Regions from separate parts of the Cryobacterium sp. TMT4-10 genome, predicted to be linked through region 1. Evidence: predicted binding sites of a transcription regulator. Region 1 holds the regulator's gene; each other region holds the start of a gene.
The links. The regulator HrcA, encoded in region 1, represses chaperone genes, less so after heat shock. The targets are predictions, from matches to a motif close to TTNGCACTCGNNNNNNNCGAGTGCNAA.
Positions count from the first base shown of each region.

Region 2: groL (chaperonin GroEL) is a predicted target of HrcA. The motif match lies at 1,284-1,310, and genes of this name have one in related genera.
Region 3: groES (co-chaperone GroES) is a predicted target of HrcA. The motif match lies at 1,708-1,734, and genes of this name have one in related genera.

Region 1 covers NZ_SOGU01000036.1:15,193-20,129, reverse strand. The annotation lists gene lepA (translation elongation factor 4) at 1-386, shown strand, start outside; gene E3T42_RS05755 (DUF1990 family protein) at 391-1,038, shown strand; gene hemW (radical SAM family heme chaperone HemW) at 1,043-2,269, shown strand; gene E3T42_RS05745 (DUF4870 domain-containing protein) at 2,445-2,825, opposite strand; gene E3T42_RS05740 (DUF4870 domain-containing protein) at 2,922-3,368, opposite strand; gene hrcA (heat-inducible transcriptional repressor HrcA) at 3,535-4,557, shown strand; gene dnaJ (molecular chaperone DnaJ) at 4,623-4,937, shown strand, end outside.
Region 2 covers NZ_SOGU01000103.1:72,118-77,054, reverse strand. The annotation lists gene groL (chaperonin GroEL) at 1-1,239, opposite strand, end outside; gene E3T42_RS16295 (DUF3048 domain-containing protein) at 1,359-2,342, opposite strand; gene E3T42_RS16290 (cold-shock protein) at 2,512-2,715, opposite strand; gene E3T42_RS16285 (LytR C-terminal domain-containing protein) at 2,996-3,574, opposite strand; gene E3T42_RS16280 (DUF3263 domain-containing protein) at 3,675-3,989, opposite strand; gene msrB (peptide-methionine (R)-S-oxide reductase MsrB) at 4,174-4,575, shown strand; gene E3T42_RS16270 (nitroreductase family protein) at 4,579-4,937, shown strand, end outside.
Region 3 covers NZ_SOGU01000038.1:36,705-41,641, reverse strand. The annotation lists gene E3T42_RS06365 (hypothetical protein) at 75-488, shown strand; gene E3T42_RS06360 (methyltransferase domain-containing protein) at 481-1,680, opposite strand; gene groES (co-chaperone GroES) at 1,809-2,105, shown strand; gene rarD (EamA family transporter RarD) at 2,180-3,136, shown strand; gene E3T42_RS06345 (ABC transporter substrate-binding protein) at 3,334-4,629, shown strand.

The sequences.
Region 1 (4,937 bases):
AGGAGGCCGACCTGGTCAAGGTCGACATCCTGCTGCAGGGCGAACAGGTCGACGCGTTCAGCGCGATCGTGCACCGCGACAAGGCCTACGACTACGGGGTCCTGATGACCGGACGCCTCCGGAAGCTCATCCCCAGGCAGCAGTTCGACGTGCCCATCCAGGCCGCGATCGGCGCCCGCATCATCGCCCGCGAATCCATCAGCGCCATCCGCAAGGACGTTCTCGCCAAGTGCTACGGCGGCGATATCTCCCGCAAGCGCAAGCTGCTCGAGAAGCAGAAAGAGGGCAAGAAGCGCATGAAGATGGTCGGCCGGGTCGAGGTGCCGCAGGAGGCCTTCATCGCCGCACTGTCCGGCGACGAGCCCGCCAAGAAAGAGAAGAAGTAAACGGATGCGCCGCGCCACCTTCACCGACACCGCCGTCACCTACGCGTCCATCGGCGGCACCCTCGCGCCCGACCTTCTCCGGTACCCGCCCAAGGGCTACCGGCCGATCGTGCGCAGCGTTCGTCTCGGCAGCGGCGCGGACCGCTTCCAGCTGGCCTCGAAGTCACTGATGACCTGGGGCCTGCAGCGGGGCAGCGGCATGACCGTGACCGATCTGCAGGGCGGCACGGGCGAGCAGTACACCGGGTTGGTCTTCGGCGCCGACGGGCAGGCCGTCCGCGACCAGAAGCAGCCCGCCGACGAGGCCACGTTCGCCGAGGACGGCACCCCGTACATCGTCAACGGCATGTCCGCGCACCTCTCGGTCAAGGTCGGCCCGTTCACCATCGACGCCCCGGTGCGCGTGGTCTACGTGGTCGACGAGCCCGACCAGGTCGGCTTCGCCTACGGCACCATGGCCGGGCACCCGGAGAGCGGCGAGGAGTCCTTCATCGTCGACCACCGGGAGGACGACTCCGTCTGGCTCACCATCCGGGCTTTTTCCCGCCCCAGCACCTGGTTCTACCGCTTGGGCGCGCCGGTGCTGCGGCTGCAGCAGGCGAAGTTCACGAAGCGCTACCTGCGGGCGCTGCACCCGATCGGCGGGGCATAGGCCCGTGGGCAGTGCCCTTCCCCTCGGCGACCCCGCACCCCGCGACGGCCTGCTGCCGGCCACTGCCGCGCACCGGGCCGCGGACCGCGACTTCGGCGTCTACCTGCACGTGCCCTTCTGCCGGGTGCGCTGCGGCTACTGCGACTTCAACACCTACACCGCCACTGAGCTGAGGGGCGCGTCCCAAAATGACTACGCCGGCCAGGCGATCAGCGAGGTCGAGGCGGCCGGCGGCATCCTCGAGGCATCCGGCGTGCCCGCGCGCCCGGCGGCGACCGTCTTCTTCGGCGGAGGCACCCCGACCCTGCTCCCGGCCGCCGACCTGATCCGGATGCTGCAGGCCGTGCGTTCCACCTGGGGCCTGGCCCCGGGGGCCGAGGTGACCACGGAGGCGAACCCCGACTCCGTTGATGCCGCCTACCTCGCCACCCTCGCCGACGCCGGCTTCACCCGGGTGTCCTTCGGCATGCAGTCCGCCGTGCCGAGCGTGCTCGCCACCCTGGAACGCACCCATGATCCCGAGCGGGTGCCGCTCGTCGTGCAGTGGGCCCGCGACGCCGACCTCGACGTGTCCCTGGACCTGATCTACGGCACACCGGGGGAGACCCTGCTCGACTGGCGCACCAGCCTCGAACACGCCATCGCGCTGGCCCCCACCCACATCAGCGCCTACTCCCTGATCGTCGAGGAAGGCACCAAACTGGCCCGCCAGATCAAACGCGGCGAGCTGGTGCCGGTCGACGAGGACATGCAGGCCGAGTTCTACGAACTGGCCGACGAACTACTCGCCGCCGCCGGGTACGGCTGGTACGAGGTCAGCAACTGGGCCACGGATGACGCGGACCGCTCCCGGCACAACCTCGCCTACTGGCGCAGCCAGGACTGGTGGGGCGTCGGGCCGGGCGCCCACAGCCACATCGGCGGGGTGCGCTGGTGGAACGTCAAGCATCCGTCGGCGTACGCCGACCGCATCCGGGCCGGGGATTCACCGGCGGCCGGGCGCGAAACCCTGGACGCGGCGACCCGCGAAGTGGAACGGGTGCTGCTGCGCACCCGCATCCGTGAGGGCATCCGGATCGACACGCTCACCCCGCTCGGGCGCCGGGAGGTTGCCGGACTGATCGCCGACGAACTGATCGACGCCCGGGCCGCCCTCGGCGGAACGGTCGAGTTGACCCTGCGGGGACGCCTGCTGGCGGATGCGGTCGTGCGCCGCCTCCTCGCCGACTGACGGGCGCACCCACTGCCGCGCTGACGGGCGCACCCACTGCCCTCAGCCCGTCCTGGAACCAATTCGACGGAGATTTTGCCGGAATCGGGGCCGAACAGCCCGCATCCGTGTTTTTAAATCAAAATCTCCGTCGAATTGGCTCGGGGCGACCAGTGTCTGCCGCTAGTGACTGGCCCTAGTTGACGAACTTGATCGTCAACGGGTAGGTGTAGTACTCGCCCTTGTTGGCGGCGAGGGCGGCCATGATGCCGAACACGATGTTCAGGATGCCCGCTGCGGCGAGAATGAGGAACCCGACCAGGATGATGGTCAGGAGCCCCCCGACGGTGTACGCGATCAACAACGTGATCTGGAAGTTCAGCGCCGTGGCCGTGTGCGCCCGGATGAACGGGCCGCGATCCTTGAGCACGATGTAGCCGATCAGGGCGGGCAGGAAATTGAACAGGATCCCGCCGATGTGGATCAGGGTGGCCCACAGTTTCTCGTCGGCGGGGTTCATCTGGCTCGCGGCCTGGTACTGGCCGGCGGGCGGTTGCGGTGGGGTGGACTCGGACATTCGTGCTCCTTCTGACTGTTCTGGCTGGTGCCGGGCTACGGGATCAAGCGGCTACCGATCAAGCGGCTACCGATCAAGCGGTTACCGATCAAGCGGCTACTTGATCAAGTGAAGGGCGTAGGGGTACTGGTAGTGCGTTCCCTCCCTGGCCTTCTGGAATCCGAGGACGGAGAGGACGACCCCGACGATGTAGAGCGCCCAGGCGAGGATGCCGATGACGCCCCCGAGGCCGAAGGTGAGGAAGCCGATCACGTTGGCGACCAAGTTGATGGCGAAATAACCGATCAGGAGCGTGATCTGAAAGTTGAGCGCTTCCTTCGCCTCGACGTTGGTGAAGCGGCCGCGGTCCTTGAAGACCAGCCAGATAATGAGTGACGGCGCAAAGCTCAGGATGCCGCCGAGGTGCGCGAGGGACGCCCACTGCCGGTCTTCCGCCTCCGTCAGGGGTGCCGCAGCGGTCGGAGCAGCGGGCTGGTACGGAGGCTGCGGCGGCCGCTGTCCCCAGTTCGAATCGTCGGGTGTTGGCTCAGTGGAATTGCTCATGATCGTGCCTTTCGATGCACAGGGGGGACGCTTGTTACATGCCTAAGGTACTGCCGTCAATCATGCGGGAGCAATGGGGAACCACAGCCGGTCGCGGTATGATTGGCAGTCTCATACGAAGAGTGCCAGTGCACTGCGCTCAGGATGAACGGGAGGAGGCGACAACATGGTGTCTGACCGCGGCCTCGAAGTTCTGCGCGTGATCGTTCAAGACTACGTCGCCTCCCGCGAGCCGGTCGGCTCCAAATCGATCGTCGACCGGCACTCTTTCGGAGTTTCGGCGGCCACGATCCGCAACGACATGGCCCTCCTCGAAGAGGAAGAGTTGATCGCGGCCCCGCACACCTCGTCCGGCCGCATCCCGACCGACAAGGGCTACCGCCTCTTCGTCGACCACCTGGCCGACCTGCGTCCGCTGTCCGCGGCGCAGCGCCAGGCGATCGAGACCTTCCTCGGCCAGTCCGCTGACCTCGACGAGGTTCTGGCGCGAAGCGTGCGCCTGCTCTCCCACCTGACCCACCAGGTGGCCCTGGTGCAGTATCCCTCGCTGTCCCGCGCGAAGGTGCGCCACGTCGAATTGGTGCCCCTGTCCGAGACGCGCCTGCTCTCGGTGCTGATCACGGATGCCGGCCGGGTCGAGCAACGCATCGTGGACCTGCCCCGGCAGCTCGACGAGCCCGTTCTGGCCGAACTCCGCACCCGCCTGAACCACGCCCTGGTCGGACTCAGCATGAGCGAGGCCGCCGCCGCCCTGACCGGAGCCGGCGTGCTCGGACCGTTCGAGCAGCAGGAAGCCGTCGACCTGATCACCGGAACCCTGCACGACCAGGTCGGGGCCAACCGGCAGGACCGGCTGGTGATGGCCGGGGCGGCCAACCTCGTCCGCACCGAGGAAGACTTCACCGGCAGCATCTACCCGGTGCTCGAGGCCATCGAGGAGCAGGTCGTGCTGCTGCGCCTGTTCGGTGAGATGGCCACCGACCAGCACGGTGTGTCCGTCAGCATCGGCCGGGAGAACGCGCCGTTCGGGCTGGCCGAGACATCCGTTCTCACCAGCGGCTACTCGTCGCAGGGTGGCAACCTGGCCCGCCTCGGCGTGCTCGGCCCGACCCGGATGGACTACTCCAACAACATGGCGGCCGTGCGCGCGGTCGCCCGCTACCTTTCACGCCTACTCGGCGAGAATTGACCAGTTCCCCGGGCCGAGAAGCCGGGGGAGCACCACGTATCAGAACATATCGAGGAGAGCCAGCTTTGGCTGACCATTACGAAGTACTCGGCGTTGCACGCGACGCCACCACCGACGAGATCAAGAAGGCGTACCGCAAGCTCGCCCGGCAGCTGCACCCCGACGTGAACCCGGGCGCGGACGCGTCGGAGCGGTTCAAATCCGTGACGCACGCCTACGACGTGCTGAGCGACGCGAAGCAGCGCGACAACTACGACCGCGGCGGGAACGGCCGCTCCGGCGGCGGCAACGGGTACGCCGACGCCAACTTCGGCAACTTCGGGGACATCTTCGAGACCTTCTTCGGCGGAGGCGGAGGCGGCGGCACCCGCGGCCCGAGG
Region 2 (4,937 bases), on a different contig from region 1:
ACCACCGGCGACGATGCCCTCTTCGACGGCAGCCTTCGCGTTGCGGACGGCGTCCTCGATGCGGTGCTTGCGCTCCTTGAGCTCAACCTCCGTCGCGGCGCCGGCCTTGATGACGGCAACGCCGCCGGCGAGCTTGGCGAGACGCTCCTGGAGCTTCTCACGGTCGTAGTCGCTGTCGGTGTTCTCGATCTCGCTGCGAATCTGCTGGACGCGTCCGGCGATCGCTTCGGGGTCGCCGGCACCTTCGACGATGGTGGTCTCGTCCTTGGTGATGACGATCTTGCGGGCGTTGCCGAGCAGGTCGAGCGTGACGTTCTCGAGCTTGAGGCCGACCTCTTCACTGATGACCTGTCCACCGGTGAGGATGGCGATGTCCTGCAGTTGGGCCTTGCGACGGTCGCCGAAGCCGGGGGCCTTGACGGCGACCGACTTGAAGATTCCGCGGATCTTGTTCACAACGAGCGTGGCCAGGGCCTCGCCGTCGACGTCCTCGGCGATGATGAGGAGCTGCTTGCCGGTCTGGATGACCTTGTCCACGATCGGGAGGAGGTCCTTGATGTTCGAGACCTTGGAGTTGACGATCAGGATGTAGGGGTCTTCGAAGACCGCTTCCTGACGGTCGGGGTCGGTCACGAAGTAGGCGGACAGGAAGCCCTTGTCGAAGCGCATGCCCTCGGTGAGCTCGAGCTCGGTGCCGAGAGTGTTCGACTCCTCGACGGTGACGACACCCTCCTTGCCGACCTTGTCGATGGCTTCGGCGATGATGGCGCCGATTTCGGCGTCTCCGGCGGAGATGGAAGCGGTGGCCGCGATCTCTTCCTTGGTCTCGACCTCTTTCGCGTTGGCGATGAGTTCGGCGATCACGGCAGCCGTGGCCTTCTCGATGCCGCGCTTGAGGCTGATCGGGTCTGCTCCGGCCGCGACGTTGCGCAGGCCTTCGCGAACGAGCGCCTGAGCCAGGACGGTGGCGGTGGTGGTTCCGTCGCCCGCGACGTCATCGGTCTTCTTGGCGACCTCTTTGACGAGTTCGGCACCGATCTTCTCGTACGGGTCATCGAGTTCGATTTCCTTGGCGATGGACACGCCGTCGTTGGTGATCGTGGGTGCGCCCCACTTCTTCTCCAGCACCACGTTACGTCCGCGCGGGCCGAGGGTGACCTTGACAGTGTCAGCGAGGATGTTCAGGCCACGCTCAAGGCCGCGACGGGCCTCTTCGTTGAAAGCAATGATCTTTGCCATATGTGTTTCTCGTCCCTCCCGGACGTTACCAAAACGGTGATGGGTTGGCACTCAAAAGGAGAGAGTGCCAAGTGCAATTCTGGCACTCTGGGGTCGAGAGTGCAAGTGAACGCCGGGTGCTACTGGCGCAGCTCGACCGAGCCTCGGTCACCCGGCACCAACTCGATCCAAGTGTTGCCGGCCGCGAGCCGCACCGCCTGGCCGTTGTCGTCCACCAGCCGGATCGGCGCATCCCGGCCGGTCTTGGACCAGGTCGCATGCAGGCTCTTGCCGCCGGCCGACACCCAGGCCTCCCCGGAGCCGACCATCGTGGTCTTGGGCACGTTCGTGGAGGTTTCGTCGATGTCGACCCGCAGGATCAGGACGTTCGTCGCGCGGAGCTGTGCGCCGGAGCCGTCCAGGTCGGGCGTCCCCTCCTGGGAACGCAGGTAGGTCAGGCTCGCCTGGTCCCAGGTCCAGCCGGGCCAGCGCTGGTCGGAGAAACGGGAGTCGACGGCCGAGACGGCCTCACCGTCGGTGGCAGCGGATGACCCCGCCACCGTTGGGGTGTACGAGAACTGCTGTGCGGGGACCGCCACGGTGTCGTTCCGGTCGACCAGCTCCTTCGCCTTCAGAATGACGTTGTGCGGCGCATCGCGTGAGTCTTCCCGGTAGAACACACCGGTCTCGTCGCTCTCCTGGGAGACGGTGACCACGTCGGTGGCCTCCATCAGGTCGACGAACTGCTGCTGGCCGCCGGAGTACGCCACGATGCCGCCGAAGGGCGCAATGATGTCGGGATCCATGGGACGGATGGAGCGCACCGGTCCCACCAACTCGGGGATGCCGGACTGCCACACGGCCACGTACCGGGTCAGGCCGCCCTCCACGAGTTCCTCGAAGACGATGTCGGTGCGCTCGAGCCCGACCTGCGGCCTGGCAGCCTCGTGATTGTCGATCTTGACCGCCAGCGAGGGACTGAGCGCGCTTCCCGCCGGCACGGGGGTGCCCCGCAACGGAGCCAGCGCCGTGGCATCCGGGCTCTCGTCACCCGCAGAACTCTGAGCGGGCGCGGGCACCAGGGCCGAACATGAGGTCAACGTGAGCAGGAACGGAAGAAGCACGGCACCGAGCATCCGGCTGGACCGGAATTTCTGTGCCGTGCTTCGTCGTCCTGCTTTAGCCGTTCTGTCGCCTGTCACGCCACACACACTACTGCGGCTTCATCGCCGCGCGTGTACGGGAGGTGTATTCAGGGTCCGGCTCGATTGTTCGCCTGAATTGTGCGCTGAATCAGACCGGGCGGACCGATTCGGCCTGGGGGCCCTTCGCCCCGGTGCCGAGTTCGAAGATCACGTGCTGGCCCTCTTCGAGAACCTTGTAGCCGTGCATGTCGATGGCCGAGTAGTGGACGAAGACGTCCTGGCCACCTCCATCGACCGTGATGAAGCCGAAACCTTTTTCAGCGTTGAACCATTTGACGGTTCCGTTCGCCATGTGTAACTCCCTGTTGCTTTGGATTGATCGACACGCGCCCATTGGCCGTACCGGGCCTGGCGCATGTGACTGCGTCCATCCTGTGGGGCCAGTGGAATTCGCCTCTCTCGAGAGCGCCTGATTCAACAGAATGAGCGACCACTAGCCAATTTACGGAAGCTGTACAGGAACGAAAGGGGGTTGACGTAGGGCGCCCGGACGTATAAGCGGGGGCCGGGTAAAGGAGCCTCTCGCCTGCGGTTTCCCGGCGGCGGGGACGCTATCCGCAATTCGTTTTTCGTCATCCGGCGGGTACGTAATCTGCGCCGACCACGACGGTGAGGTCCGCCCCGGAGTCCGCGTAGTCGGAGGACGGCCGCACCCGGGATCCGGGCAGCGACTCGGCCACTCCTCGGGCGGCGCCCTCCAGGCCCGCATCGGCGTAGTACACCGTCGTCGTCGCGACGTCCTCGGTGTCGGCGTTGCCGAGCGTGTCCACGGTCCAGCCCGCCGTGGTGAGGGTCTCGCCGACGGCCTTGGCGACTCCGGCGCCGGGCGTGCCGTTCAACACCGTCACGCTCAGGCTCGGGTCGACGGCCGCGGCGGGGGTCGGGGTCGTGGTGGCGCTCGGGGCGGCCGCCGCGGCAGAGGAGGTGGCCGAGGCAGAGGCTGTTGCCGTGCCCGGCAGCGAGATGTTGAGATTGTTGTTCAGGAGGGCCAGCCCGACGACCCCGAGCCCGATCAGGAGGGCGGTCGCGCCGAGGGCCCACCAGAACGCCACCCAGTGGCGTCCCTTCTTCTGCGGGGCACGATGAGCGCCCACCCGGTCGAGGTGATGCGGGAGGTGGTCGAATCGGTCTTTCGGGTAGGAAGTCGGCATCGTCGTACTGGTTCGATCCTCTGCTGGTGGTGATTCACTGCGGTGCTGCGGTTCAGGGGTACTGCGGTTCAGGGGTACTGCGGTTCAGGGGTACTGCGGTTCAGGGGTACTGCGGCGGTTCGGTCGGGCGGAGTGTGCGACGCGCCCGTGCCTGCTCGCGGGCCTCGCGCATCCGTTGCAGGCGTTTCACCAGCATCGGATCGTGGGCCAGTGCAGCAGGGGAATCGATCAGAACACCCAGCAGTTGATAGTACCGGGCGGCCGAGAGATCGAACTCGGACCGGATGGCCTGCTCTTTGGCGCCGGCCTGCGACCACCATCGCCCCTCGAAAGCGAGGATCGCCAGTTCCCGTTCGGACAGCTCAGGCGCGGGGACCGGAGCCACGGTCGCCTGGGGAGCGGTGCTGCCGTCCACGTGCCACCTCCGTCGTCTTCTGCCATCCTATTTGCAGTGGTCTGCATGCTCGCTGGATCGCCCGCCGCCCGCCATGGGAAACCGCTGCGGGTTCCCGTTCGAGGAATACGGTCGCGGCCGGCCGAGTTTAGGGTTGACAGGTACAGATTTCGGCCCCCTCGGGCCGAAAACGAAGGGACAGGTCATGGACTACGAAGTCGAGAAATCAGACGCCGAGTGGCGCGAGGAACTGAGCCCGGAACAGTACGCCGTCCTGCGGGGGGCCGCCACCGAGCGCGCCTGGACCGGCGAACTGCTCGACGAGGCCCGCTCCGGCGTCTACACCTGCGGCGCCTGCAACGCGGAGCTCTTCAAGAGCGGCACGAAATTCGACTCCGGCTGCGGCTGGCCGAGTTTCTACGAGTCCGTCCGCCCGGAGGCGGTCGAGCTGATCGAGGACCGCTCGCTTGGCGTCGTGCGCACCGAGGTACGCTGCGCGCACTGCGGCTCTCACCTGGGCCACGTCTTCGACGACGGGTTCGGAACGCCCACCGGCGACCGCTACTGCATGAACTCCGTCTCGCTCAGCTTCAAGCCGGCCGAGTAAGCCTTGTCCGCACTCCTCGACGCGGTCAGTCGCCGCCGGTCCCATTCGAAGGTGACGACGGATGCGCCCAGCCACGAGGAGTTGCTGCCCCTGGTCGCCGCCGCGGCCCGGGTAGCCGATCACGGTGCGCTGCGCCCCTGGCGGCTGATCGAGGTGCGCGGCGAGAGGCGGCGGCAGCTGGGCGACGCGTTCGTGGCGGCATCCGGTGTCACCGGCGAGGAGGCGTCCAGGCTGGCCGCGAAGCCCCTGCGCGCCGAGCTGCTCATCGCCCTGATCGTCAGCCGCCGCGACAGCGAGAAGGTTGCGGTCTGGGAGCAGGACGCCGCCGCCGCGGGAGTCGGCCACATCCTGAGCCTCCTGCT
Region 3 (4,937 bases), on a different contig from region 1:
GGTGCCTGACCGGCGCACCGTTCGGGCGCACGGATGCGGCGGCGCCCGTTTACAGCATGTCGGAGGCAGCAGGAATGGTTGGGGAGTACCGGGACCCGTCGGACGACGTCGACGACTTCCGGCTCGACCTCACCCGACCGCCGGCTTCGGTCGAGGGCGAACTGGACTATGAGTCGACGGTGACGGCTCCCACCGAGTGGGTGCCGTATGTCTACACGGACACCGAGCTGCGTGCCCACGCCGAGCGTCACGGCCTGTCCGTCGCCGCGCTCGTCTTCGGCCTGCTGGGACTGCTGGTCGCCATCTTCGGCGTCTGGGGTGCCGCCCTGTCGCTGGCCGCGATCGTCCTGGCGATCATGGCCCGCGCCACGGAGCACCGGTCGGGCGCGCTCTGGGTCTACGGCCTGGTCACCGGTCTCGCGGGCCTGCTCATCGCCGCCGGGTGGGTGCTGGTCATCACCCTCGTGCTGATGTCCGCCGTCAGCTGAGCGCCGACACCCGCTCGACCAGCAGGGCCACCCGGTGTCCGGCGGCCCGCGTCAGGACGAGCGTTCCTGACTCCGGCCCCTTCAGCCGCAGCCGGGTGCGCAGGGTGGCCGGGTCCACGTCCACGCCGCGCTTCTTGATCTCCAGGGTGCCGATCCGGCGTTCCTGCAGCGCGAGGCGCAGCTTCTTCTCGTCGACCGGCAGGGTCTCGAGCACCCGGAACGCGGTGGCGAACGGCGTGCGCACCAGGCTGGCGGAGGTCAGGTAGGCGATGGACTCGCTCAGCATCAGCGCGTCCAGCGAGCGGGCCAGGTCGCCGATCAGGCGGGCACGGATGATCGCACCGTCCGGCTCATAGAGGTAGTCGCCCAGCACCCCCACCGGGGCGTCCTCGCTGTCGGCCGGGGCGTTCAGCTCATGGCTCCCGTCCCGACCCAGCAGCAGGGCGGACCGGCGGATCCCGGTGCGGGCCAGGCTGCCGAACCAGAGCGCCATCTCGACGAGCTTGCCGTCCACGGACACCCACTGCGCTTCAGCGTCGACCGGGATCTGCTCCCGGTCGTGCCCGGGGCCGAGCTTGACGCCGATGGGCATCCGTTCGCGGAGGCCGAAGACGAAGTCGAGGCTGGGGGAGTAGTCCTCCGGCCGGGTCAGGCGGGAGGTGTTGGTGTGCCCGGCCGTGCGGCGGGCGGGGTCCAGCCAGGCGGCGTCGAAACCGGTGAGGTCGACGCTCTCGGCGTCGGCGTTCAGCACGGTCGCGTTCTCGAACGGGGCCAGGTTGAAGCTGGCGACGGTGGCCGTCACCTCGTCGGCGTCGACCGCGGTCACCTCGAGGTCCATCGCCGCCAAGGCCATTGCGTCACCGCCGATCCCGCAGCCGAGGTCGACGACGCGGTTCAGCGAGGCGCCCGCGAAGCGGCCCGCGTGGAGGGCCGCGACGCGCAGCCGGGTGGCCTGTTCGAGGCCGGTCTCGGTGAACAGCATGCGGCCGGCGAACTCGCCGAACTTGGGCACGGCCCTGGCGCGCAGCCGGGACTGGCCCAGAACCGCGGCCACCAGCCCGGGGGCGTGGCCGGCCTTGCGCAGATCACTCACCACCCGCACCACGTTGGCGGCCGATTCGTACGGCGGCAGCGAGTCCAGCAGGCGCAAACCCTCCGGAGATAACAGCTCAACGAGCTCAGAGCGTTCCATCCCGCAAACCTATCAACTCGGCCGGGTCTGGCACTCACGTTGCGTGAGTGCCAGAAGCGCCCTAAACTCGACTTAGCACTCTCGCTGTGAGTCTGCTAACTAAGTCTTAGCTAAGAAAGAGGTCAACCGTGTCGGTCTCCATCAAGCCGCTCGAGGATCGCATCGTCATCAAGCAGGTCGACGCAGAGCAGACCACCGCTTCAGGTCTGGTCATTCCTGACACCGCCAAGGAAAAGCCCCAGGAGGGTGAAGTTGTCGCCGTCGGTCCCGGCCGGATCGACGACAACGGAAACCGCATCCCGCTCGACGTCGCCGTCGGCGACAAGGTGATCTACTCCAAGTACGGCGGAACCGAGGTCAAGTTCGGTGGTGAGGACCTCCTCGTCCTGTCGGCTCGCGACGTGCTCGCAGTCGTCGTTCGCTAGTCACACACACTGATCGATAGAATCCCGGATGGCCCTGGCCATCCGGGATTCTTCGTTTTGAGAGAGGCACGAACGTGCAGGACACGCCCCTTCCGCCTTCCCGGGGTGCCGCGCGCCCGGCGCGCTCGGAGCAGAGCACGGGCCTGATCTATGCGGTTCTGGCGTACACGCTCTGGGGCATGCTGCCCCTCTACTTCCTGTTGCTCGCACCGACCGGGGCCTTCGAGATCGTGCCCTGGCGGGTGCTGTTCTCCCTGGTCTTCTGCGCCCTGTTGATCACGGTCACCCGCAAGTGGCGGTCGTTCCTGGGCCTGCTGCGCAAACGCCGGATCGTCTTCACCATGGGGCTGGCCGGGCTCCTGATCTTCATCAACTGGCAGACCTACGTGTTCGCGGCGCTGAGCGGCCATGTGGTCGAGGCGGCGCTGGGCTACTTCATCAACCCGATCGTGACCGTGTTCCTGGGCGTGCTGCTGCTGCGGGAGAAGCTCCGTCTGCTGCAGTGGGTGGCCGTAGGCATCAGCCTCGGGGCGGTCGTCGTGCTCACCGTCGGGTACGGGGCGCTTCCGTGGGTGTCGCTCGTTCTCGCCTTCTCTTTCGGCTTCTACGGTCTGATCAAGAAGCGGGTCGGCCGGGACGTCGATGCCGTCGCCGGTCTCACGCTCGAAACCGTCTGGCTCGCGCCCCTGGCCGTGGTCCAGCTGATCGTGGTGGGCGCCGTCTCCGGCCTGACCATCGGCACGGTCTCGCCGTGGCACACCGTGCTGCTGCTCCTGGCCGGCGTCATCACGGCCGTTCCGTTGCTGTTCTTCGCCGCCGCGGCCCGTCGCCTGCCGCTGACCTACCTCGGCCTGATCCAGTATTTCGCACCGATCCTGCAGTTCCTCGTCGGCGTCTTCGTGCTGCACGAGCCCATGCCGCCCGAGCGGTGGGCCGGATTCGGCCTGGTCTGGCTGGCCCTGGTCGTGCTTACCGCCGACATGGTCCTGACCGGGCGGGCGCCCCGCCGTTCGTCGCTCGAGCCGGCCTGAGGCCGGATCCGTGCGGCGGCGACACCTCACGCGCAACAGATCGCCGGTGCGAGCGTCATCGGCCGCCGATAACGATTTGGTCCGCGTTACACGGATGTAACACGGTTGCCTTGTTTCGTGCGTTCCCTGTCAATAATGTGACAGAACGGCAGTCATTCGACCGCCGGCATTTCTCATTCCTAGTCCCAAGGAGCAACATGAGCGTATTCGCGAAGGCCTCGGCCTCCCGCTCAGTCCGGGCCGTCGTCACTGGAGTCGCCATGGTCGGCGTCAGTGCACTTCTGCTCACCGGCTGCAGCAGCAATGCTGCTGAACCCGCTGCGTCGGAGTCGCCCGCGGCGAGCGGTGACGCCCAGACCATCAAAGCCGGTGACCGCAATCTCACCCTGAAGATCGGCACCGTCCTTCCTCAGAGTGGCGCCCTCGCCTTCCTGGGCCCGCCCGAAGAGGCCGGTGTCGCGCTGGCCGTCAAGGACATCAACGACGCCGACCTAGGCATGAAGATCGAGCCCGTCTACCGGGACTCGGGTGACACCACCACGGACACCGCGACCGTGTCGGTGACCGACCTTCTTTCCCAGGACGTCTCCGCCATCATCGGTGCGGCATCCTCGGGCGTCTCCAAGACCGTGATCGACCAGATCACCGGTGCCGGCGTCGTGCAGTTCTCGCCGGCCAACACCTCGGCCGACTTCACGAAGTACGCCGACAAGGACCTCTACTGGCGCACCGCCCCCTCCGACCTGCTGCAGGGCGAAGTCCTGGGCAACCAGATCGCCGAGGACGGCAACAGCACCCTGGGCCTGATCGTGCTGAACGACTCCTACGGCACCGGCCTGGCCGACTCCACCACCGCGGCGTTCGAAGCCGCCGGCGGCAAGGTCGTCGCCAAGTCGCTGTTCAACGAGGGTGACTCCAACTTCGCCGCTCAGATCTCCGAAGTGACCGCGGCCAACCCGGATGCGATCGCCCTGGTCACGTTCGACCAGGCCAAGGTCATCACCCCCGCGCTAGTCGGATCGGGCTTCCCGGGCGACAAGCTCTACTTCGTGGACGGCAACCTGGCCGACTACAGCAAGGACTTCGCTCCGGGGCTCGTCGCCGGCTCGAAGGGAACCCTGCCCGGCCTGGACGTCGGAACGCTCGGTGACTTCACCGACCGTCTGAAGGCGGTCGACCCGACCCTGACCGACTTCAGCTACGCGGCCGAGTCCTACGACGCCGTCATGCTCGTCGCCCTCGCGGCGTACGCGGCCAACGACGTCAAGGGTACGACCATCTCCAAGTACCTGCGCCAGGTTTCCGGCGGAACCGGCGACGGCACCAAGGTCACCGACTTCAAGGCGGCGGCCAAGGCCCTCGCCGCCGGCGACCAGGTCAACTACGACGGCTTCTCCGGGCCGGTCACGTTCGACGAGTACGGCGACCCGACCGAGGCCACCATCGGTGTCTACGAGTACGCAGCGGACAACACCTACGCACGCATCAACTAGTCACGAACCAGTCACCGACTGATTAGTGATCAGGAGGGGCCCCGACTCCGGTCGGGGCCCTTCTTCGTGCCCGGTCGTCGTGCCCGGGACTCCGGGCGCCATGCTCGTGCGGGGCGGGGCGCCCGGCGGTGCGTGGCGGCACGGTCCGGCCCCCGGTGACGCCGTCTCCGGCCACGGATGTCGCGGCGCACGCTCTGCACGCCGGCGCAGGTTAGAACCTGCGCCCCGGGCCACATCGTGCGCCACGAGCCACGAGCCACGAGCCACGAGCCACGAGCCACGAGCCACGAGCCACGAGCCACGAGCCA